DNA from 3 places in the Rossellomorea sp. FS2 genome. Region 1 is predicted to be linked to each of the others. Evidence: riboswitches for the same ligand, from Rfam matches in the RefSeq annotation. Region 1 holds a riboswitch; each other region holds the start of a gene.
What was found. A riboswitch is a leader RNA that binds a small molecule or an ion and turns the genes downstream of it on or off. The one in region 1 is predicted to bind S-adenosylmethionine.
Positions count from the first base shown of each region.

Region 2: another riboswitch for S-adenosylmethionine. It lies ahead of ACNA6I_RS20795 (sugar ABC transporter substrate-binding protein); the one in region 1 lies ahead of ACNA6I_RS18545 (methionine ABC transporter ATP-binding protein).
Region 3: another riboswitch for S-adenosylmethionine. It lies ahead of ACNA6I_RS21450 (5-methyltetrahydropteroyltriglutamate--homocysteine S-methyltransferase); the one in region 1 lies ahead of ACNA6I_RS18545 (methionine ABC transporter ATP-binding protein).

Region 1 is NZ_JBLRVS010000005.1:423,969-431,985, reverse strand. Features, by position in the region: gene ACNA6I_RS18580 (cysteine desulfurase) at 1-625, opposite strand, end outside; gene sufD (Fe-S cluster assembly protein SufD) at 625-1,935, opposite strand; gene sufC (Fe-S cluster assembly ATPase SufC) at 1,953-2,738, opposite strand; gene ACNA6I_RS18565 (hypothetical protein) at 3,045-3,221, opposite strand; gene ACNA6I_RS18560 (carboxymuconolactone decarboxylase family protein) at 3,463-3,828, opposite strand; gene ACNA6I_RS18555 (MetQ/NlpA family ABC transporter substrate-binding protein) at 3,903-4,730, opposite strand; gene ACNA6I_RS18550 (methionine ABC transporter permease) at 4,746-5,414, opposite strand; gene ACNA6I_RS18545 (methionine ABC transporter ATP-binding protein) at 5,411-6,421, opposite strand; SAM riboswitch class I at 6,573-6,679, opposite strand; gene ACNA6I_RS18540 (hypothetical protein) at 6,777-7,130, opposite strand; gene ACNA6I_RS18535 (thioredoxin family protein) at 7,370-7,681, opposite strand; gene ACNA6I_RS18530 (toprim domain-containing protein) at 7,684-8,017, opposite strand, start outside.
Region 2 is NZ_JBLRVS010000007.1:283,975-291,991, forward strand. Features, by position in the region: gene fdaB (class IIb fructose-bisphosphate aldolase FdaB) at 1-36, opposite strand, end outside; gene ACNA6I_RS20775 (response regulator) at 215-577, opposite strand; gene ACNA6I_RS20780 (DUF2529 domain-containing protein) at 767-1,291, shown strand; gene ACNA6I_RS20785 (ABC transporter permease) at 1,325-2,266, opposite strand; gene ACNA6I_RS20790 (sugar ABC transporter ATP-binding protein) at 2,283-3,788, opposite strand; gene ACNA6I_RS20795 (sugar ABC transporter substrate-binding protein) at 3,820-4,893, opposite strand; SAM riboswitch class I at 4,993-5,099, opposite strand; gene ACNA6I_RS20800 (hypothetical protein) at 5,491-5,637, opposite strand; gene ACNA6I_RS20805 (CTP synthase) at 5,894-7,498, opposite strand; gene rpoE (DNA-directed RNA polymerase subunit delta) at 7,869-8,017, opposite strand, start outside.
Region 3 is NZ_JBLRVS010000007.1:411,471-419,487, forward strand. Features, by position in the region: gene ACNA6I_RS21440 (copper amine oxidase) at 1-1,223, opposite strand, end outside; gene ACNA6I_RS21445 (EamA family transporter) at 1,476-2,363, opposite strand; gene ACNA6I_RS21450 (5-methyltetrahydropteroyltriglutamate--homocysteine S-methyltransferase) at 2,404-3,528, opposite strand; SAM riboswitch class I at 3,602-3,711, opposite strand; gene ACNA6I_RS21455 (6-phospho-beta-glucosidase) at 3,793-5,247, opposite strand; gene ACNA6I_RS21460 (beta-glucoside-specific PTS transporter subunit IIABC) at 5,244-7,115, opposite strand; gene licT (BglG family transcription antiterminator LicT) at 7,236-8,017, opposite strand, start outside.

The sequences.
Region 1 (8,017 bases):
CGATCTTCATATGCGGGGCAGCCTGGGCACCGTCCACCATCATGACCGCTCCGTTTTCATGGGCGATTTTCGTGATCTCCTTGATCGGATTCATCGTACCGAGTACGTTTGAGACCATCATGATGGCCACGATTTTCGTCTTGGACGTGATCGTTGCACGGACATCCTCCAGGGTGATGGTTCCATCTTCCTGCAGGGGAACGTACTTCAGGACGGCCCCTTTTTCCTTGGCAAGCTGCTGCCATGGAATGATGTTGCTATGGTGCTCCATGTGGGTGATGACGATTTCGTCGCCTTCTTCCACATTGGCGCGGCCGTAGCTTGCTGCGACGGTGTTGATGGATGTCGTCGTCCCACGGGTGAAGATCACTTCTTCCGTAGTCGCCGCATTGATGAAGTAGCGTACCTTTTCACGTGCTCCTTCATATCCATCCGTCGCCCTTGTACCGAGGGTATGGACCCCGCGGTGGACGTTCGAATTATAGCCTTTATAGTAGTCGCTCACAGCCTCGATGACCGAAATCGGTTTTTGAGAGGTGGCTGCACTATCCAGATACACCAATGGATGGCCGTTCACTTCCTGGTCGAGAATCGGAAAATGTTTACGAATCTCTTGGATATCCATTAGTTGACTTTCCTTTCGATTACCTCGACAAGCTGTTTCTTCACGCCCTCGATCGGCAGCTGGTTGACAACCGGCGCCAGGAATCCGTGAATCACGAGACGTTCAGCTTCTTTCTGAGGGATCCCGCGGCTCATGAGGTAGTAAAGTTGAAGCGGATCAACGCGCCCTACAGAGGCAGCATGTCCTGCAGTTACATCGTCTTCATCGATCAATAGGATCGGATTTGCATCTCCGCGCGCTTTTTCACTCAGCATGAGGACGCGTGATTCCTGCTCGGCATTCGATTTCGAAGCACCGTGCTCGATCTTTCCGATTCCATTGAAGATGGAAGAAGCTTCATCTTTCATCACACCATGTTTAAGGATGTAGCCTTCGGAATTTTTACCGAAATGAACAACCTTGGTGGTGAAATTCTGCTTTTGTTTACCGCGACCGACAACGACTGATTTCGTATCGCCGTAAGAACCGTCACCGATCAGGTTCGTCACGTTTTCAGAAACCGTATCTCCGTCGTTCATCAGGCCTAGTGCCCACTCGATGCGCGCATCACGTGATGCCACACCGCGTCGGTTGACGTATGTCGTCACTCCGCTGTTAAGGGTATCCACGGCACCGTAAGCGACCTTGGCATTATCCTTAGCCACGACTTCTGATACGATGTTGAACACGCCATTCTCCACGTCCACTGTAGAAAGATAGTTTTCCACATAAGTGACAGAACTATTGTCTTCTGCCACAACAAGTACGTGGTTGAACATGGCTACTTCCGCATCATCATGGATGAATACGGCCTGAACAGGTTCAGTCAGCTCCACATTTTTAGGAACGTAGAGGAACGTACCTCCGTTCATAAGGGCCGCATGAAGAGCGGTAAGCTTGTTCTCATCCACTTTCACACCATCGGTCATGAAGTATTTTTGGACAAGGTCACCGTGCTCTTTCACAGCAGTGAAGATATCGGTGAAGATGACGCCGTTGTCCTTCAGTTCGTCCGTGATCTTCAAGTGGGCAGGAGTATTATTGCGCTGGATATACAGGCTCCCTGATTCACTTTCAGATTCTACTAGTGCTTTAATTTCTTCGGGCAGCTCGCTCATGGATGAAAACGCAGCACTTTCGACTGTATGCTTCTGGAATTGAGTGAAGTTCCAGTTGGTGATCTTCGTTTTATCCGCAACAGGGAGGTTCAGGTGTGAGACTTTGGCGAATGCGTCTGTACGCAGGGCCGTCATCCATTCTGGTTCTCCGAGTTGTTTTGAGTAGGAGCTGACATAGTCTTGATCTACTGGTAGTTTCGTTTCTACAGTCATATTCATCCTCCTAACTCTTACGCTTCTTGGCCGACAGTTTCGTCTTTGATTCCCAGTTCTTCTTTGATCCAGTCATAGCCTTCTGCTTCAAGGCGTTGAGCAAGTTCTTTACCGCCGGATTTCACAACGCGTCCTTGCATCATCACGTGAACGTGATCAGGTGTGATGTAGTTCAACAGACGTTGATAGTGAGTGATGATGAGGCAGCCGAAGTCTTCTCCGCGCATTTTGTTGATTCCTTTTGAAACGACTTTAAGGGCATCGATATCAAGTCCTGAATCGATCTCATCAAGGATGGCGATCTTAGGCTGAAGCATCATCAACTGAAGGATTTCGTTACGTTTCTTCTCCCCACCGGAGAATCCTTCGTTCAAGTAACGCTGTGCCATATCCGGATCCATTTCAAGGTATTCCATTTCGGAATCCATTTTGCGGATGAACTTCATAAGGGAGATTTCTTCCCCTTCTTCGCGTCGGCTGTTGATGGCAGAACGAAGGAAGTCGGCATTCGTCACACCGCTGATTTCACTTGGATATTGCATAGCCAGGAAAAGACCTACGCGTGCGCGTTCGTCCACTTCCATTTCAAGGACATCTTCACCGTCGAACGTGATGCTTCCTTTTGTCACTTCGTATTTCGGGTGACCCATGATTGCAGATGAAAGAGTGGATTTACCAGTACCATTCGGTCCCATGACCGCGTGAATTTCTCCACCTTTGATTTCAAGGTTGACACCCTTGAGGATTTCTTTACCTTCGATCTCAACATGAAGATCTTTGATTGTTAAAGTAGAACCTGCCATGTATATTACCTCCGTGACTTTATAAATGAAATAAAGGGATTCTTTATCCATTCTCAATTTATTATCATTACAATCTTATAACAAATAAAAGCTATAATCAACTTTTTCAGACAAAAGGGGACGGCATGGAAACGGGAAAAAATACCCTTCTATTGTTGGCCCAAACGCCCTTCTGCATACATGATTCGCCCTTTGACCGAATCATGTTCCCACATCCCCTACCTTATCACGGATGGATGACCATTTAAACCTCTATACATAAGAAAAACCAGTGATTCATCCATCACCGGCTCCTCCGTCATTCTTCTATATATTAGCATGCACTTTTCGATCGAGTGCAGCAATCATCCTGCGGCTTTCCCTATAATCCTTCTCTCTCTGCTTCTCTACTTGCATCCGAACTTCATGCTTTCGTTTGTACACCTCGTACCCTACTCCGTGGGCTCCATGCATGGCCTTTTCCATTTCGCTTGTGTACGACATACTGTCAAGAGAGTCGATAGTGAATCATTCCTTTCAGGTTTTTGTGTTACTCATTAAGGATACTACCCTGCCATTCTTTTGCCAAAACGTGTGTGGGGTGATTTTTTGAGAAAATCATCCTTCACTCCTGTTCTGCACTAAATTGTCAGACTTTCTTACACGTTTCCGCCTGTATCCTCCTGAAAGGAGTTCATCCTCTTTGAAAAGCGAAAAAAGAGAGTCCGAAGACCCTCCTTTCCGTTTAATGCTTCAGTTCATTGAGATCGTGCATGGATTGTTGTACAAGCGTGACAGCCTGGCTCATGGCTGCACCGCCGCCGAATGCAGCGGTCACACCCACGGCTTCAAGGATTTCTTCTTCCGTACACCCTTGATCGAGACAGCCCTTTGTATGGTAGATGATGCAGTACTCATCTTGAGAATACAAACTGATGCCAAGGGCGATCAGCTGCTTCTCTTTCTTCGATAGTACTCCTTCACGGAAACAATGCTCCGTGAAAGCATTGTATTGTTGCGCCAGCTCCGGCATTTTTTCAGTGAAGATCCCGAGCCCCGTCTTGTAATCGAGCAGGGCCGCTTCCGTTGTATTTCTAGGCTCTACCTGCATTCACTTTCAGCTCCATTCTAATTCGAGTGATCGAAAATAGTATGAGCTTATTGCAAAAAGATTATGTTTGGTATTTATTCTTTGACCGGAACGACGGACCCTTTCCACTCTTTATTGATGAAGTCCTGGATCTCATCAGACTGGAGCACCTTGACAAGCTCCTTGATCTCTTTTTTGTTTTCATCACCTTTTTTGACTGCAATGATGTTCACATACGGTGAATCCTTGTCTTCGATGGCAATGGAATCCTTGACCGGATCCAGTCCGCTATCGATGGCATAGTTGGAGTTGATGACGACGGCATCGCCTTCCTCGTTATTGTAAAGCTGAGTAAGAAGCGCCGGCTCATATTCGTAGTCAAATTTCAGCTTTTTAGGATTTTCGGCGATATCATCCAGTGTTGCTTGGGTTTTATCGATTCCATCCTTCAGTTTGATCAGCCCGTTTGCTTCAAGCAGGGTAAGGATCCTTCCGTGTTCTGCCACGGAGTTACTGAATAGAATGGTTCCGCCTTCCGGGATATCTTTAAGGGATTTATGCTTCTTCGAGTAGACAGCCATCGGTTCAATGTGAATTCCGCCGGCACTGACGAAATCATATCCGTGTTCTTTCTTTTGCCCCTCAAGGTAAGGAATGTGCTGGAAGTAGTTCGCATCCAGGTCCCCGCTGTCCAGATCTTTATTCGGAAGTACGTAATCCTGATACGTCTCGATCTTCAGGTCGATCCCTTCTTTTTCAAGGATCGGTTTTGCTTCTTCCAGAATCTCAGCATGAGGGACGTTAGATGCTCCGACCACGAGTTCCTTTGAATCGCCTGAGCTACCGTTGCTCCCGCTGGTTCCGCATGCTGCCAATCCTACAATACTTGCTGCTGCAATCGTGCCCACTAACCATTTTTTCATCTGATTTCTCTCCTTTTATCGTTTATCTATTTTATTGGTGAAATAATCACCGACAAGCTGAATGATGAATACAAGAACCAGGATCAAGATGGTCGCCGCCAGGGTGACATCGGTCCTGCTGCGCTGGAATCCGTCCAGGAAAGCAAGGTTTCCCAGTCCCCCTGCACCGATGACGCCCGCCATTGCGGTGTAACCGACTAATGCGATGGCCGTCACTGTGATTCCGGAGATGAGGGCAGGCATGGATTCAGGAAGAAGGACCTTCATGATGATGGTGCTCGTTTTTGCTCCCATCGCTTTTGCCGCCTCGATGACCCCCTTATTGACTTCGCGCAGGGCGATCTCGACCATGCGGGCATAGAACGGGGCAGCCCCGATGATCAAAGCAGGCAACGCTGCGTTCGCCCCTCGGATCGTACCAATCAACACTTTGGTGAAGGGGATCAACAGGACGATCAGGATGATGAAGGGGATCGACCGGAAGACATTGACCACAGCGTTGGTGATGGAATAGGCCACCTTATTTTCCCAGATGTTCCCTTTTGATGTGAGGAACAATAAAATCCCTAGTGCGAGCCCGAGGACAAATGTTACGATCACCGACATACCAGTCATATACAGGGTCTCAAGAGTGGCTTCCCACATCTTTTCCCAATCGACGTTCGGAAAGATTTTCTCGATCATCGCTCCATCACCTCCACTTTCACCGATTGTTCTTCAGCGAAGGCGACCGCCTGATCGAGGATTTCACGTTCACCCTTCAGATGGATGAACAGCGTGCCGAATGCTCCTTTTTGAGTTTGCGAAATCTGGCCCTGAAGGATGTTCACCTCAAGATCGAACCTTCGGATCAGTGAGGTGATGAGAGGCTGATCCGTACCGCTTCCAACGAATGTAAGCTTCAACACTTTCCCATCCGGATACTGATCGAGGATGTCATCCGACTCCTGCTGCTGTGCGACCTCTTTCACGAAGCGCTTCGTCACTTCCTGACGCGGATTACGGAATACCTCTAGGACATCCCCCTCTTCGACCACTTTTCCCGCTTCCATGACCGCCACCCTGTGACAGATTTTACGGATGACGTGCATTTCGTGGGTGATGAGGACGATGGTGAGCCCAAGACGCTCATTGATATCAACAAGAAGATCCAGGATGCTGTCCGTGGTTTGGGGATCCAGTGCGGACGTAGCTTCATCACATAGGAGCACCTTCGGATCATTCGCAAGTGCCCTTGCAATCCCGACGCGCTGCTTCTGACCTCCACTGAGTTGCGCCGGATAGGCATCCCCCCTGCCTTCAAGTCCTACCAGATGGAGAAGTTCATTCGCCTTCCTGATCCGTTCTCCTCTTGGCACTCCGGCTATCTCGAGTGGGAACTGGATGTTTTCAAGTACCGTACGGGACCAAAGGAGATTGAAATGTTGAAAGATCATCCCCATGGACTGCCGGGCTTCACGGAGTTTACGTCCCTTCGCCTTTGATATCACTTGACCGTTCACATCCACAGATCCATCAGTGGGTAGCTCGAGCCCATTCAGCATCCGGATCAACGTGCTCTTTCCTGCACCGCTGTACCCGATGACACCGAAGATTTCCCCATCCTTGATGGTCATATCCACCCCATCGACAGCTGACACCGTACCATTTTTGGTTTGAAAGATTTTTTTTACATCAGAAATCGTAATCATGTTGTATCCACCTCGTCATCAGTAAAACCACCTGTTTACTAGGAATTATATCCAAATACGTCATTATTGTTAAAACATCCAACCTCATTTGAAAAACAAAAATGCCTCCCTGCGATAAACAGAAAGGCATACTATTTCAATAGTTGACTTTCCCTCATCTGTCGAAGCCTTCGCTTCGAGTGAATTGGCACCATTTCAATTTTAATTGACGGTTGCCGGGTTTCATCGGGCACTTCCCTCCACCACTCTAAATAAGAGATAAACGTTATTCAATTATTCATACTAAATACTCAGAAATTTGTTACTAAACAGATACTATCACCGAATAAACAAGGTGTCAATTCTTTTTTGCACATTATACGCTCACTGGTTCGACCATGTGAAATCGGGTCAACCAAAGCACCGATTCAGCAAACAACAGATGCCGGTAACCTCCACGGACTTCGATTTCCTTTTTATCGACAAGGGAAGTCAATCGTTCATTCCCTTCAAGTAAAGCAATCAACCGCCGGACATCTCCAGCCGTTATCGTCAGGTTGGGATCTGGGTGAGGATCGGGAAGTACGTTGCAGCCCTTATTAGAAATGGACAGACTGTGGCCGCTAGTGCCGCATTGGAAATGTAGGACGAACGGGGTGTCTGGAAATAACAATTGTAAGTGATACCTGGTCTCGCATTGATCTACGACTTTCTCTAAATACTCTCTCATGCAACCCCTCCAGTATCTCGGATACTTAACTAATTCCACTATTGGATAGTTTATCCTCCTGTACTTTCTCGACAGATTGTGGACGCACTGTCGAAGGAAGGGCCCAACAGACAATAAGTTGGCGGGTTCGCTTCATTTCCCGAGAAATATGTCCCGGTATGTAGAAAAGTCGCAGTAGTTTCCGTGAGAATCTTTCAGTTTCTATTACCATTCGAACAAAAAAAGGCCTTTTCGGCCCTTTATGCTACCTTATTCAAAGCTTCATACAAAAACGGTACAGATTGAAACGCATAGATCCGTTCCACCTCGACTCCATCTTTGAATAGCAGGAGGCAAGGAACGCTTTCGACCGCATGCTCTGTTGCAAATCCTGCCAGGTAATTCAGATTTGCCTTTGCAAAAACGAATGGTTGAGGCAGTTTCTCTACAATATCAATCATCCTACCTGCAACCTGGCAGGTGCCGCACATGGGGGTGTACAGATAGAGCGCAAGCAGTCTTTCATTCTCCCGTATCGTGTGCAGCGCTTCCTGGCTGTTCAACTCTTTCAAAGCTAATTCATCCTTTTTCCAAGATATTGTTTGTGGACATCAATGTTGGCTCCGATCAAGACGGAAGCGAGGTGATATTCCGGGGCAGCCGCCACTTCCTTGTACATCCTGTCGATATACAGGTGACCCGCTTCGGGGAACTCCCGCTTGAATTGCTTGCGGAGTTTCTCACCGGCTTCATCGGCATCCACCAAGATGTATACATCCCTGTCGAATAATGAATCGATTAGTTCGTCCATTTTGGTCAGACTGATCGTACCATTGGTACAGATGATTTCTACGGGCTCACTGATGATATCTTTAACCTTTCGTTTGTCGGATGTCCCTTCTACGATC
Region 2 (8,017 bases), on a different contig from region 1:
TTGAATAAGCATGTCTTTCATAGACACTAAAGGCATGACTGTTTCCTCCTTTTATCCGTCAGTATACCATCCTATCTGGAGATGGCGGTGTTAGTTATAGCACCACGTGACATTGTTTACAATTTCACTTGTATCATACCAAAACAGAATAGATTTTACCAACAGAGAAGACGAAATGCTAAAAATACTACTATTTTTATTTTTCTAACAAATTTTAGGCAGGGATGTACTGTTTGACGGCCCGTCGGATGTCGTCGATATCAAACGGCTTCGCGAAATGTGTTAGAGCCCCAAGGTCTTTCGCCTCTTGGATCATATCAAGCTCACCATAGGCGGTCATGATGATGACCCTGATCCCATCGTCCTTTTGCTTCATCCGTTTCAGGATTTCGATTCCATCCATTCCAGGTATTTTCATATCAAGGAGGACAAGGTCGGGGGAATGCTGATCGACAATTTCCAGTGCCTGTATCCCGTTCGCAGCCTGGAATGTTTGATATCCTTCCTTTTGAAGTACCTCATTCAATAGAATCCTGATACCAAATTGATCGTCCACGATAAGTATTTTCTCGTTCATAAAGCCCTATCCCCTCCGTTTATGGTGTCGGTATGTAAAAACGCTCCTTCACTGATGCCCAACTTTTATTATAAGTAATTCTCTGCCAAAGGGGAATATCCTTCTCTTCCACAACATTTTACTTCTCCACACGTCCCATTTATAATGACGTATAGTCCATTACTCGAAAATAAGGAGAATCCACATATTATGATCAAGATGTTCACGACACAGCTGACCGGTCTCTTTCAGCGGATTTCCGGCAAGCAGGAATTCGAAATCGAAGACTCTTCCCGTCTACTGGCCCAGGCTGCCATAGGAGAGGGCACGATTTATATACAGGCATTCGGTGAAATGGAAGGCGTGGCCGCAGAGGCCATTTCCGGTGCGGAGCCCCTGCCTTCAGCTGCAAGGTATCACGAAGACGTCGAGCTGACGGAAGCCGACCGCGTCCTCATTGTCACCAGGCTTTCCACTGATGAAGAAGCCGTGACCTTCGCCCGCGGTCTCGCAGAAAAAGGCATCCCGTCCGTAGGGATTTCCGGTATGGTGCCCGGAGATGGAAGCCTCGAGGAGATCTGTGACTTCCACGTTGATACGAAAGTCATCAAAGGGCTCCTTCCCGGGGAAGAAATCGGGGAAAGGGTCAGCTTCCCTTCAAGCATGGCTGCCCTCTATATTTATTTCGCTCTATCGTTCCTGATCAAAGAGATTCTATCAGAATATGAAGAATGAAATCGTCCCGCCTGATGATGGCGGGACGATTTTTTATGCACTCCGAAGTTTCCTTGCGTGGATGTAGGTGACCGCGAGCGCAAGCACAAGGACGCTCCCCTTGATGATCTCAAACGCATAGTAGGGAAGATTCATCATGGTGAGTCCATTGAGGAGGACGCCGATGAGGGCTGCCCCGAAGAAGGTGCCCAGCACATTCGGCTTCCCGGCACCGAGGACCGAGAACCCTACGAAGACCGCGGCAACGGCTTCCATCAGAAGCGGAGCCCCGGCATCGATCTGACCGGAACCGACCCTGGCAGTGAACAGGACGCCTCCGATCGAGGCGAACACGCCCGATGCGACATAGGCCAACACCTTCACCCGTTTGACAGGGATCCCCGACAGCCTCGATGCTTCCACATTCCCGCCAGTCATATAAAGGACCCTCCCCCATCTGGTGAAATGAAGGATGGCGTACACGATCGCAACGAGGACGAGCATGATCCAGACCGGTACCGGGAGCCCGAGCCATTTCCCCTGGCCGATGAAGAGGAAGGCATCCGAGAACTCTCCCGGGGCCGTTCCGCCTTTCGACATGGGCATGTGACTGTAGATCGAATAGCCTTCTGTATAGGTCCGGTGAAGCCCGGAAATGATGTACATTGCCCCGAGGGTCGCCAGGAGGTCTGGAATCCCGATCTTGACGATGAGAAAGGAGTTGAATAGACCGACAAGAGCCCCTACGGCAATCGGCAGGAGGATGACCAGCCAGAGAGGCGCCTCATACCATACCATCAGGGAGGCGGTAATGACGGTTGACAGAGAAACCGTGGAACCGACGGACAAGTCGAACCCGTCGACGGCCAGCGTAAAGGTCACGCCAATTGCAACCAGGGTAACAATGGAAATCGACCTGAGGATATCCGAGATGTTTCCATATGTGAAAAACACCGGATTATACAAACTGAAAAAAATCAAAATGATGACCATCATGGCGATGGCCCCGTATTTAAACAAATAGTCGAGCGTCTTCACGTGTGTCCTTCCCTCCTGAAGCGTAGTACAAAATCGTCTCCTGGGTTGCTTCTTCCCTGGTCAATTCCTTCACGACCTCCCCGTCGTACATGACCAGGATGCGATCAGAAATCGCCATGATCTCCTGCAGTTCACAGGAGAAGTACAGGATCCCCTTCCCTTTTTCCGCAAGGGACTGGATCAAGTGGAAAATCTCTTTTTTTGCCCCAACGTCCACCCCTTTGGTGGGCTCATCGAACAATAACAGGGATGCATCCATGGTGAGCCACTTCCCGATGGCCACCTTTTGTTGATTACCCCCGCTCAAATAGTGGGCATGCAGGCTGTCACTGGACGCCTTGATGCCAAGGGATGCAATGACTTCCCGTGACATCTCCCTTTCCTTTTCCTTATTGATCCATAGGTTCTTTGAAATGGATCGTAAAGCCGGGAAGCTCAGATTCTTCCGGATGGACTCATGGACGAACAAGCCCTCCTTCCTCCGTTCTTCCGGTACCAGCGCAAGACCGTTACGGACCGCATCCACAGGGCTGGAGTGGCCGATCTCTTTTCCCTTCAGCTTGAATCGGCCTTTGGCTGGCACGGCCCCGAAGAGCGACTTGGCAAGTTCGGTCTTGCCTGCGCCGACAAGCCCGGCCACGCCTACGATCTCCCCTTCACGTACGGTGAGCGATATATCCTTCAGCAACGCACCATCCGAGACACCACTTGCCTCGAATAATACGTCACCGGTCACCGACTGATTCCGGTTGAACTCCTCTTTGTATGTCCCCCCGATCATCGCTTCGACGATGGCCCTCGGCGTGACTTCCTGCGTTTCGTACGTTCCCACCGTGCCTCCGTCCTTCATGACCGTGATGCGGTCGGAGATCTGGAAGACTTCCGGCAGCCGGTGGGAAATGAAGATGATGGCAACGCCAGACGCCTTCAACTCTTCAATGACACGGAACAGTTTTTCTGTTTCCGTAGAGCTGAGGGGGGCAGTGGGCTCATCCAATATCAGGACCTTGGCATCCCTCAGGAGGCACCTCGTCAATAAAATCATCTGTTTATCCGCAAGACTGAGCCTGCCCACCGGTTCCTGCAAAGGGATCGATTCATGCTTGATCCGCTTCAACCCTTCCCCCGCCTTTTTCTCCATCGCTTTCTTCCGGATGAAGAAGGATCCTCCCGGGGAAAAATCGTCCAACAGGATATTTTCCATGGCACTCAACCCGGCTATGAGCGCCGTGTCGACTTCCTGATACACACAGTGGATCCCATGGTCCTTTGCTTCCTTAGGCGTGCGGCATGTCACCTTCTCACCGTTCAGGCGGATCTCCCCTTCATCCTGCTCATACGCGCCGGACAGGATTTTCATCAGGGTACTTTTCCCTGCACCGTTTGCCCCCAAGAGCGCATGCACTTCTCCTGCCCTTACTTCAAAAGAAGCCTCCTTCAGTGCCTGCACCCCGGCAAACGCTTTGTTCATCTTCACCATTTCCACTACAGCAGACACATCGTCCACTCCTTTACGATTCAAATGATGCCTCGAGCTTCTTCAACTCGTTGGAATACCCTTGTTCGCTCGCCCCCCAGCCGTCGATATGCTCACTCAATTGATCGGTGGTGATCGTTTCTTCCGGAAGCTGCTCTTTCTCGACGAAGACCGGTTCAAGCTTCACCGTTTGAGGCGTTTCCTCCCCGTCAAGCTTTTGGTAAAGGAAGCGGACCTGCACGCGGCCGATATCCTTCGGGTCCACTGCTGCGGACGCCACCCATGGGCTTCCTTCTTTCTGGATGATCTGGAGATCTTCGTCGCTCATATCGATTCCGTACACCTTGATCTCGTTTCTCCCTGCCGCTTCGATGGCACGGACGGCCCCTTTGGCGAATTCATCCCACGCGGCCCATACCGCATCGATTTCTCCTTTCGGATACTGCTTCAGGATCGCTTCCATCTGTGCCTGGGTATCCAGGGCCGTGTTGTTGGTCGCCGCTCCGAATGCAGCCACTTCTTTGATATCCGGGTTCTCTTTCAGGAACTCCTGATACGCGACTTGACGCCTTTCCATCGGAGCGAATCCTGCCACCCAGATTTTCACGATATTCCCCTTGCCTCCAAGCTCATCAGAGAGTTTGGAAAGGGTCTGTTCCGCCATCTGCTGATCCCCCTGTTCAAGGACGGTCACACCATCCGATTCCACATCGGCATCAAACACGACGACCGGTATCTTGGCCTCTTTTGCTTTTTCCACTCCTGATTGCAACGCTTCCTTCGTGCCGTGGTCAATGAGGATCCCATCAAACTTCTGGTTGATGGCCGCATCCAGATTCGAAGACATTTTGGCCAAGTCCCCTTCAGAAGTGAATACCTGTACTTCCCCGCCGAATTTCTTCACCTGCTCTTTTACTCCTTCAATATACTGGGCCGAGAACGTCCCCAGGTTGATCTGCATGATCAAGGCAATCTTCTTCCCTGCCAGCGGGTGCTCGGACGTCCCCTGCTTTTCTTCCCCTTTGGATTCTGACGATACGTTCGGCTGACAGGCAGCCAGTGTGATGAGTAGTGTCGCAAATAAGAGTACTGATAAAACCTTTTTCATTCTCTCTTCTCCTTCCGGGATCTTCCCGCCTCATTTTTTCTCTACAAAAATAAAAACCTCTTTTCCTGAGGAAAAGAGGTGTATGTACGGATGAACGCACTCTTATCACTCAGGAATCACATCCTGCAGGTCTTAGCACCTTTCCGTGTATACGGTAGGTTGCCGGGCATCATCGGGCCAGTCCCTCTGCCAACTCTTTATAAGAGAAAACTATGAAATTTTGATTACATATTGGATATCTTAACGAGGTGAGTGAATATTGTCAATATTCTTTTTGGAATTCTATAAGTTTAAAGCCTAATCGTTCTCTCCTTCAAAAAGCAATGAACAGGAACGGGGGGCGTTCCCTTTCGCTGCAGGGACTTGATTTCCACGGGGAGGCAGTCGAGACACTTCCGCTTCCGTCCACTTTGTGGTGACTATTACGTATGAATAAACCACTGAAAGGGTGGTTAGATGGTCCACGGGGTTTTCTAAGTTAGCATTCAGCTATTCTATGGTGAGTGGTGCGGCACGTTGGATGGAGTGAACGATGGGTTATTTCAAGAAAAGGAGGGGCGATTTTTGCCGACTGGATCAAAAATGGGTGTAGCGGGGCTATGATGGGGCTCTTTCATCCCTTAATTTGTAGAAAATCCAATCATTTTTCACCATTCCCATCCCTTTTACCTCTCCACCAACCCATTTATTACCGACTTTTTCATTTTTATTTTCAACTTCTGGAGTTTTTCTACCGACTTTCAACTTTTTATTACCAACTTCCGCTTTTTTATCGAAATCTACTGACAACTTTGACGGGTTATTTTCAACTTGGAAGCTTTATGATCAACTACCAACTTTTATAATCGACTTCCGACCCTTATTACCAACTTCCCCCTGCCCCTACTCCATCCCTTCCCCACCACCCTTCTCTTCCAAAGCAAAAGAAGATGTGATCCTTTTAAACGTGTCAATTCACAAAAAAACCGCCGGCATAAGCCGGCGGCGTTCATGATCGTGATCAGTTTTCTCCGTAAGCAAGCGTCGCTTCGATGAAATCTCTGAAGAGAGGCTGCGGACGTGTCGGGCGGGATGTGAATTCCGGGTGGAACTGGGAAGCGACGAACCATGGGTGGTCGCTAAGCTCGATGACTTCCACAAGACGTCCGTCCGGGCTTGTTCCTGAGAAGACAAATCCTGCTTTCTCCATTTGCTCACGGTAGTGATTGTTGAATTCGAAACGGTGGCGATGGCGCTCATACACCACTTCTCCATCATAGGCTGCATAGGCTTTTGAGCCTTCAGTCAGCTTACAAGGGTAAAGTCCGAGGCGGAGTGTCCCACCAAGGTCTTCAATATCCTTTTGCTCAGGCAGAAGGTCGATGATCGGATGCGGTGTATCAGGATTCAATTCTGCAGAATGTGCGCCTTCCAGTCCAAGGACGTTACGTGCATATTCTACGGAAGCAAGCTGCATGCCAAGGCAGATTCCAAGGAACGGAACTTTGTTCTCACGTGCATACTGGGTTGCCACGATCTTCCCTTCGACACCGCGGTCGCCGAATCCTCCAGGGACAAGGATCCCATCGGCATCAGCCAGTTGTTCTTGAACGTTCTCTTTATTGATGAGCTCTGAGTTCAACCATTTCACTTGGATGTCGCTGTCGAAATGGTACCCGGCATGGCGGAGTGCTTCCACAACGGAAATGTACGCATCTTGAAGCTCTACATATTTACCGACAAGGGCGATCGTCGTTTTGCGCGATAGGTTGCGGACGCGTTCAACGAGCTCTGTCCATTCGGTCATATCAGGCTCATGGCATTCAAGCTTAAGGTGCTGACACGTGAGTTCATCGAGCTTTTGCTCCTGTAGGGATAGTGGGATGGAGTATAGGGTGTCGGCATCTGTTGCTTCGATGACCGCATGCTTGTCGATGTCACAGAACAGGGCGATCTTGTCCTTCATGTCTTGAGTCATCGGCATTTCTGCACGGACAACGATGACATTCGGCTGGATTCCCAGGCTGCGAAGTTCTTTCACGCTGTGTTGCGTCGGTTTTGTTTTCATTTCACCCGCTGCTTTGATGTAAGGAACAAGCGTACAGTGGATGTACATGACGTTGTCGCGACCCACATCACTCTTGATTTGACGGATGGCTTCAAGGAATGGAAGGGATTCGATATCCCCAACCGTTCCGCCGATTTCCGTGATGACGACATCGGAGTTCGTTTCACGGCCGGCACGGTATACGCGCTCTTTGATTTCATTCGTGATGTGAGGGATGACTTGAACCGTCCCCCCAAGATAATCGCCTCGACGCTCTTTTTTCAGGACCGCAGAGTAGATTTTCCCTGTTGTCACAGAGCTGTATTTTGTCAGGTTGATGTCGACGAAGCGCTCATAGTGACCAAGGTCAAGGTCCGTCTCGGCGCCATCATCGGTTACGAATACTTCCCCGTGCTGATACGGGCTCATCGTTCCCGGATCCACGTTGATGTATGGATCGAATTTTTGGATCGTGACGCTGATGCCACGATTTTTCAACAATCTGCCAAGGGACGCTGCTGTGATCCCTTTCCCTAGTGACGACACTACGCCGCCTGTTACGAAAATATACTTAGTCATGTATATGTCCCCCTTCAAGAATATAGTTTGTTCAAAAAAAGTAGAGGGTGTCTCTTATGTACGCACGCCATGGGTTTATCATGTTCAAAGTACGGGAAGTCCATTCTTTGAATTATTCCATGGCATCATCGTTAAAAAGACAGCCTCTTTTTTTCGTTATACATGAGATTATAAGGGGTGAGGCGAAATCCGCCCCGATACGCCCGTCTTCCGGGATCATTCCCGGAAAAAAATAAAAAACGCCCCGCTTACAAATCGTAAGGGGAGCGTTGATATACTCGATCAGTCCTCTTTTGAGGAGCCCAAATAAAATACTACCTTCCTCAAAGGAAGAAGTCAAGCATAGAATTCAGGACATGGGATGGAGAGATTACTTGTTCTCCTCTTCCTCGTCTTCTTCGAGATCTTCTTCATCTTCATCATCTTCATCAAACTCATCGATATCCAGATCTTCTTCTTCTTCCAGATCTTCCACGTCGTCCGCATCTTCTTCATCCAGATCGTCATCGTCTGTAAGAT
Region 3 (8,017 bases), on a different contig from region 1:
CCACCCATACCTGTGTTAGGCATAGCAGATGGCATATCGGAACCTGCGAACATATCAGGGTTTTGTTTCACGATGGCATCTCCAAGTGCTTTACCTACTCCGAACATGTACGCATATCCTTCACGGAAGTCTGCAGTGCTTGCATCGTAGTCTTCAGCCAAGTAGTCATCGAATGCTTTCAATACTTGCTCTTCGTGGCCTTTTACTGCTGCGATGGCATCTTCAGCAGGTAGATTTCCTTCTGTTGCTGTTCCTAGGAAGTTACCGAAGTCTTCAGAGAACATGCTCAAGCTTTCGCGTGCTGCTTCTTCTTTTTCTTTATCATCAGCCAATACAGCTGCTACTAGATCAGATTGGGCATTGATGTGCTCGCCAGTCCAGATTTTTTCGAATTGTGCTGCACCTTCATCTCCGTAGATGGAAGCAATGGCTGCTTTGAAGTCTTTTGTGTGCTCATCTTCAGCCCAGTTGGCGAAGTCATAGTCAGCTGCTCCGTCAACGCCTTTTTGCATTCCCATTGTTGCAAGGGCAAAGTGCTCTGCTGCTAGATTGTTCAATGTAGAACGAAGATCAGCTGCTGCAGAATCGGCTTTTGATCCTTCGAATTTATCAGGCATTTGAGTCACGATCGCTGTTGAAAGAGCTTTACTGATATCGAACATGCGGTCATATCCTTCACGGAATGAAGAGAAGTAGCCTTTGTAGTCTTCTTCTACGTATGCATCGAATGCATTAAGGACATCTTCTTCATGTGCCTTCAGTACTTCAGCTGCTGCATCTTTCGGAAGATTTTCTTCCGTTGCTGTGCTGAGGAAAGTCGAGAACTCTTCTACGAATTCATCCACTTCTTTTTCAGCGGCCATTCTCGCATCTTCATCACCAGATTGAGCGGCTTTTACGAAGTCTTCTGAGTAAGCATTATGTCCGCGGAAGATTCGTTCGAATTCCTTCGCTCCTTCTTCACCGTAGATGGATTCGATCGCCGGCGTCATATCCTTGGCGTTGTCATCCAGTGCCTTCATGGCTTGTTTTTCGTCCGGTGCGTCGTTATAATCTTTTACCATTGCGTCAACCGCTAGCACAAAGTGCTCTGATAGAAGCTGATCAAGAGTGGAACGCAAGTCTGATGCCGGAGTGACGGCTGTCGGTTGCTCTGCTGCGAAACTTGCTGTCGGTGCGGCCAGTAGGGATAGCCCAAGTACAGGTGCTGCGATTTTTTTCATTAGCTTTGATTTTTTCAATGTATTCCTCTCCTTTTATCCTGGTTTTTTATATTTACACTAAGATAACGAGAGGGTTTTGTATTTGGATCACTTTTTTTAAAAAACTTTTTTACATCTATGCCGATTATAATGTGGATTGATTCAATTAATGACTCATAAATGGCTTTAAATAAGGCTTTGAGCAAGTATGAGGGAAATTAAATTTTTTCGTAATTTCTGTCGATTAGTGTTTCTAATAGAAAATAGACCAGCCTAAGCTGATCTCATTTGTTCTTTATCTTTATCCGATTCCACTCCCTGTTTCCCCACTAATAACATGATCCCTAGAAGGAGGAGACCGACGCCCAACCATGACAGGGCATCAAGGGATTCGCCGATCAGAAAGACCCCGAGCATGGTGGCGGTGAGGGGTTCGGCGAGGGAGAGCGTCACGGCGGTTGAGGCAGGCACCTTCACCAGTCCACGTGCAAAGAGAAGATAGGCAAGTCCTGTTGCCACGACCCCGAGATGCAGGGCAACCCCGGCTCCCCTTACCTCCATAAGCCACGATAGATCATAGAGGAAGAGGAAGGGCGTGAGGAAGAATGCACCCAGCATGAACACGACAGCGACCACGGGAAGTGTTTCCCTTCTATTGACAAGGGTTCCGCTGATCATGGTGTACCCGGCAAATGAAGCCCCCGCCCCCAGTGCGAGGAGGATGCCGCGCGGGTCGGCAACGACCGATCCTCTATTCGTGAACAGAAGGATGCAGCCTGCGATGGCCAGGGCGGTGGAGGCCCACCAGGAAGCTTGGGGGACATTCCTTTTTATTCCCCATTCAAGGAGTCCTGCTATGACCGGGGCGCTTCCGATGGCGATCACGGTCCCGATCGCAATCCCCGTCATGCTGACTGCCGAGAAAAAGAAAGGCTGATAGAGTGCCATACAAAGAGCGGCCGCCACGGTTCCTTTCAAGGGCCACCCTCTCCAATGTATTTTTCCCAAGGATAATAGAAGGAGGAACAAGCCTCCTATGGCCAGGCGCACCGCTCCGATGGCAATCGGATGGACGCCTTCAGGAGCCAATGCCTGCACCGTCCCCGTTGTTCCCCACAGCATGGCTGCCAGGAGGATAAACAGAGCATACTGTATCCGCAATGAAACCCTCTCCTAATTGATTACTGGCTGAATGGGAACCTCATTCCCACACCCGATCGGCAATGGCGATCACGTGTTGCAGCTTCTTCCATTGTTCTGCTTCGGTCAGCAGATTTCCTTCTTCGGTTGAAGCGAATCCACATTGGGGACTGAGACAGAGCTGGTTGATGTCCACATAGCGTGCAGCTTCCTGTATCCGTGCCTCGATGTCTTCCGTCGCCTCGAGATCTCCATGCTTGGACGTAACAAGACCGAGGACGATCTGGAGATTCGGATTCTTCACATAGCGTAGCGGTTCGAAGCCTCCGGAACGCTCATCATCGAACTCCAGGAATAGCCCGTCGAGGTCGAGCCCGCCGAAAATGGTTTCGGCAGCCGCTTCATATCCGCCTTCAGCTGCCCATGTCGATTTGAAATTCCCCCTGCAAATATGCATGGTCACGACAAGGTCCTCTGGGCGATCCTTCACAGCCTCATTGATGGTACGGGCGAAGGATTCCCTGAGTTCGTCGGGTTCGCGGCCAAATGCCTTGATCTGCTCATGTCCCTGTTTCGAGAAGAATACCGACCATGCCGTATCGTCGAGCTGCAGATAGCGGCAGCCTGCATCGTAGAAAGCACGGATCGCCTTTTTGTAGGCTTCGGCTACATCCCGATGGAATGCCTCCAAGTCATCTCCGTATACGTCCGTTTCAATTTTCCCCCTGAAGAAAAGCATATTTGGACTCGGAATCGTCATCTTGGCAGTGTGATCGCCTGCAATGCCATGAAGGAATTCATAGTCTTTCAGCATCGGATGATCCGTGAAGTCCACTTTTCCCGTCACTTTGATGCCACGTGCCTTGGTCGTCGTGTTATGGAACTTGATCCCCTGGTCCGATTCATATCCTTCGACGCCATCGAGACCTTCAAGGAAGTCGAAGTGCCACCACGCCCTCCTGAATTCACCATCGGTCACGACTTGGAGGCCGATTTCCTTTTGCTTGTCGACGATGCGGATGATTTCTTCATCCTCGATTCGTCGGAGTTCAGCTGCGGATAGCTCTCCATTCCCTCTCCGTTCGCGTGCTTCCTTGATCCGCTCCGACCTCAGCAGGCTGCCCACCTGATCTGCCCGGAACGGGGCTTTTATTGCTTTCTTACCTTTTGTCTGTACGTGTGTCATCTGAATCCTCTCCCTTTTTTCATATAAAAAGGCCCTTCCCGGTAAAAGGAAGAGCCTTATGATTCTCGTCTCTTCCTCATCTCCGAACGAATCTCGTTCAAGGATTTAGCACCATTCTGTTCAAGTTTGAACAGCGGTTGCCGGGTTTCACAGGGCCAGTCCCTCCACCACTCTTAATAAGGAATATCGCTATTTAATTTTCTCAATATAATAATTATTCAGGATTTAGCTCCTGTTGTCAATGGGATGAGGGAAATTAACCGCTCAACTTTTGACGGTTTCGTTCTCCAATGACGCTCCATTCGTCTCGATCACCTGTCTGTACCAGTCGAAGCTGGCCTTCTTAGAACGGTTGAGGGTGCCATTGCCTTCGTTGTCTTTGTCCACATGGATATAGCCATAACGTTTTTTCATTTCGCCGCTTGAGGCGCTGACGATATCGATCGGTCCCCAGCATGTGTAGCCCAGCAGTTGGACTCCGTCCTTGATTGCTTCGTTCAGCTCGCGGAGATGGGCTGAGAGATAATCGATTCGATAGGCATCGTTGATTTCCCCATCTGCGCCGGGCTCGTCGATGGCTCCGAGGCCGTTTTCCACGACGAATAATGGTTTTTGATAGCGATCATACAATTGATTGGCCGTAATCCGGATCCCTTTTGGATCGATCGTCCATCCCCATTCCGATGTTTTCAAATGAGGATTTTTGACCGAAGGGAACACATTGCCTGCCGTCATCTTCCCGAGGATTTCGGGATCACGGCTGATCGTGCGGCTGGAGTAATAGCTGAATCCGATGTAATCCACCGTATGAGCCTTGAGGATGTCTTCATCTCCTTCTTCCATCTGGAGATCCCACTCCTGCTCCCGGAAGAAGCGCTTCGCATAGCCCGGATACGCTCCACGGGACTGAACGTCGATGAAGAAGTAGGATTCGCGATTACGTTCGATTCCCGCCCAGATATCTTCCGGATTACAGGAGTACGGATACGTGACACCTGCGGCCAGCATGCACCCGATCTGTGCCTCCGGATCGATCTCATGGAGTGCCTTCACGGCAAGGGCACTAGCGACAAGCTGATGATGAGCAGCCTGATAGAGGACCTGATCCCGGTTTTCACCTTCTTTGAACACGATTCCTGCCCCAAGGAAAGGCAGATGGAAAAGCATATTGATTTCATTGAACGTCATCCAATATTTCACGGTTCCTTTAAAACGATTGAAAAGAGTGCGGGCATACGTTTCGTAGAATTCGACGAGATCACGGCCCTTCCAGCTTCCGAACGTTTCAATCAGATGGACAGGTACATCGAAATGGGCGATGGTTACAACGGGTTCGATTCCGTTCGCTCTGAGCTCTGCGAAGAGGTTTTCATAGAATGTCAATCCTTCTTCATTCGGCTCAGCGTCGTTCCCGTTCGGGAAGATCCTTGCCCAAGATACAGACACCCGAAGGCATGTAAAGCCCATCTCGGCAAACAGCTTGATATCTTCTTTGTAGCGATGATAAAAATCAATGGCTTCATGTGACGGGTAGTAAAGGTCATCTTGAAGTTCCAGGTGTGGGATATTCCCTTTCATATAGGAGAATCTCTCTTCACCGCGTGGAAGGAGGTCGACGTTGGTCAACCCCTTCCCGCCTTCGCGGTATCCTCCTTCTGCTTGGTTTGCTGCAATGGCCCCTCCCCAAAGGAAGGATTTTGGAAATGTAGTCGTTGTCATGACACTCGCTCCTTTTCTTTCATATAAGATAGCAGGCGTGCTCCTGCTTTGATGTCCCCCGGTTCTTCTGAGAGGACGTCCATGAATTCATTCGTATTGGTCACGACGATCGGCGTGGACAGGTCATACCCGGCTTCCTGGATCGCCTTCACATCGAATTCCACAAGGAGCTGACCCGCTTCGACGCGGTCCCCCTGGGCGATATGTGCGGTGAAATGCTCACCATTCAGCTGGACGGTGTTGAGACCCACATGGACGAGGATCTCTGCTCCATCGTCTCCTACAATCCCGACGGCGTGCTTCGATGGGAACAAGGTGCCAATCACACCCGTGACCGGAGAGTACAGCTTGCCTTCTGTCGGAAGGATGGCGACTCCTTTTCCAAGGGCTTCTGTAGAGAAGGCGGCATCTTTGACGTCAGACAGGGGCATCACGATGCCTGTCAGCGGGCTGACGGCGCCGATAGTGGAAGATGGCGTGACGTGTTGATCAGTAGAAACTTCCTGGTCCGTCCCTTCTTCCACGGGATCCTTAAAGCCGACAATATACGTAAGGGCAATGGACAAGATAAAGGATACAGAGATCCCGATGATCAAGCCGATGAAGCCTTCGCCATAGAAGATCGGGAGGGTCAATAATCCCGGAGGGCCCGTAGCGATGGCGGCGCTTTGGGAATAGCCGACGATGGCTCCCCCGACACCTGCACTGATCGTGGCCATGATGAATGGCTTTTTCAGCGGCAGGGTGACACCGTATACGATTGGTTCCGTGATCCCGAATAGACCGGTGATCGCAGTCGAACCAGAGAGGGCCTTAAGTTTTTTGTTCTTCGTCTTCAGCATGACGCCAAGGGCTGCCCCTGCTTGTGCAAAGATAGCCGGAGCGGTTACAGGCTTGACGTTATCATAGCCTTGTACGGTGATATTGTTGATGAAAATCGGAATGATCCCCCAGTGAACACCGAAGATGACAAGTACCTGCCAGGACATGGCGACAATGGCACCGGCAATGATCGGGCTCAGTGAGAATACATAGAGGATGCCTGCTGCAATTCCATTCCCCACATACACACCGAACGGTCCAAAGGCGAGAAGCGTCAACGGCAGGATCGTAACCAACAAGACAAATGGCGTAATGAATGTACGCACGGACTGATGGATCCTGCGGTTAAGGAATCGCTCGAAATACCCCATGACGAGGACCGCCAGGATGATCGGGATGACAGTTGATGAGTATTTCATCATCACGACAGGGATGCCGAAGAACGTGGTTTCAACGTTCCCGTTGGCCAGTTCAATGATGGACGGATAGATCAACGCCCCGGCAATCGTAGCGGCAATGAATGGGTTCGCATCAAATTTCCTCGCGGCTGTAAACGCTAACAACACAGGCAAGAAGTAAAATAGGCTGTCCGCTGCAGCATATAGAATGATATACGTCGTATTATCCGGAGTCATCACCCCGGTGCTCGTCAAAATCTGAAGGACCCCCTTCAGAACACCTGCGCCGGCCATGATGCCAAGAAGCGGTGTGAAGATCCCGGCAATGATATCGATGACTCTGCCGACTGCAGATCCTTTATCCCCTTCTCCGTCCGTCTGTTTTGAAGACGTATCCGATAGGAGGGATGTTTGTTTCCCGATCTCACGGTAGACGTGGGAGACGTCATTTCCGATGACTACTTGGAATTGACCGCCGCTTTCCATGACGGTGACTACACCATCAAGTGCCATGATGGCCTTTTTGTCTGCTTTTTCACGCTGATTCAGTTTGAACCTGAGCCTTGTGGCACAATGCACGAGCGAGGCGACATTTTGTTCCCCGCCGATATGACGGATGATCAGTTCTGCTGTTTTTGCGAAATCCATTGTGAAAACCTCCTTTATTTAAAAGCATTGATTTTTTAAAAAGAAAAACCTAGACAACGGCAAAGAAAAAACAATGTTTTTCCCTTGCTGTCACCTAGGTTTAGCCTGCTTGACCAGTAACTATCCTCTTGGACTATGCTGCATCGCATGACGTGATGTCACGCGATGGATATGAAGTGTGAGGTATATGCGTTCGTCTTTTGATAATACCCAGTGGAGCTCCTTCTGGATGTAGACGGCAATCTTCCCTGAGCACTCGAATGCCTGTGGATATTGACGCTCGACCTGCTGATAGAAAAAGTCGTCATTCTGCTCCTCGACGATCTGCTCCTTTTTCATGAGCCTCCATGCAAAGAAGCGGAGATGGGTGAGAAAGCGCTCGTAATTCATGGATTCTTCATCGAGTGTCACATTGAAGTGATACTTCACTATGGTCAAGATATCGTTGACCGTCGTCACGACTTTGGAGATGGATTCAAGTCCTTCACCGGACACTTGACTGTTCACAAGGTGCATGGCAATGGACGCAGCCTCATTCTCATCCATCATGATCCCTGTCTCTTCCTCGATGATCGTCAGTGCCTCAAGTGCGGTTTGGTATTCTTTCCGGTAGTACTTCTTGATCTCCCATGCGAGAGCATTCTGAAGCTTGATTCCTTGCTTGTAGCGGGTGATGGCAAAGCTCAAATGGTCGGTCAAGGCGACATACAGATAGTCATCCAGCTTGACCCCGAGCTTCATCGCAGCCATCGTCATGATTTTCTCAGAGAGTACGAGATACTTCTCCGACACGTCTGCCAAAAGCTCTGCAAGTTTGGCAGATACGCCTTCTCCCTCAAGTACGAAGGTCTTCTCCACCAGTCCGGTATCCACCTGATCGCCCGGCCGCTTCTTGAAGGCCA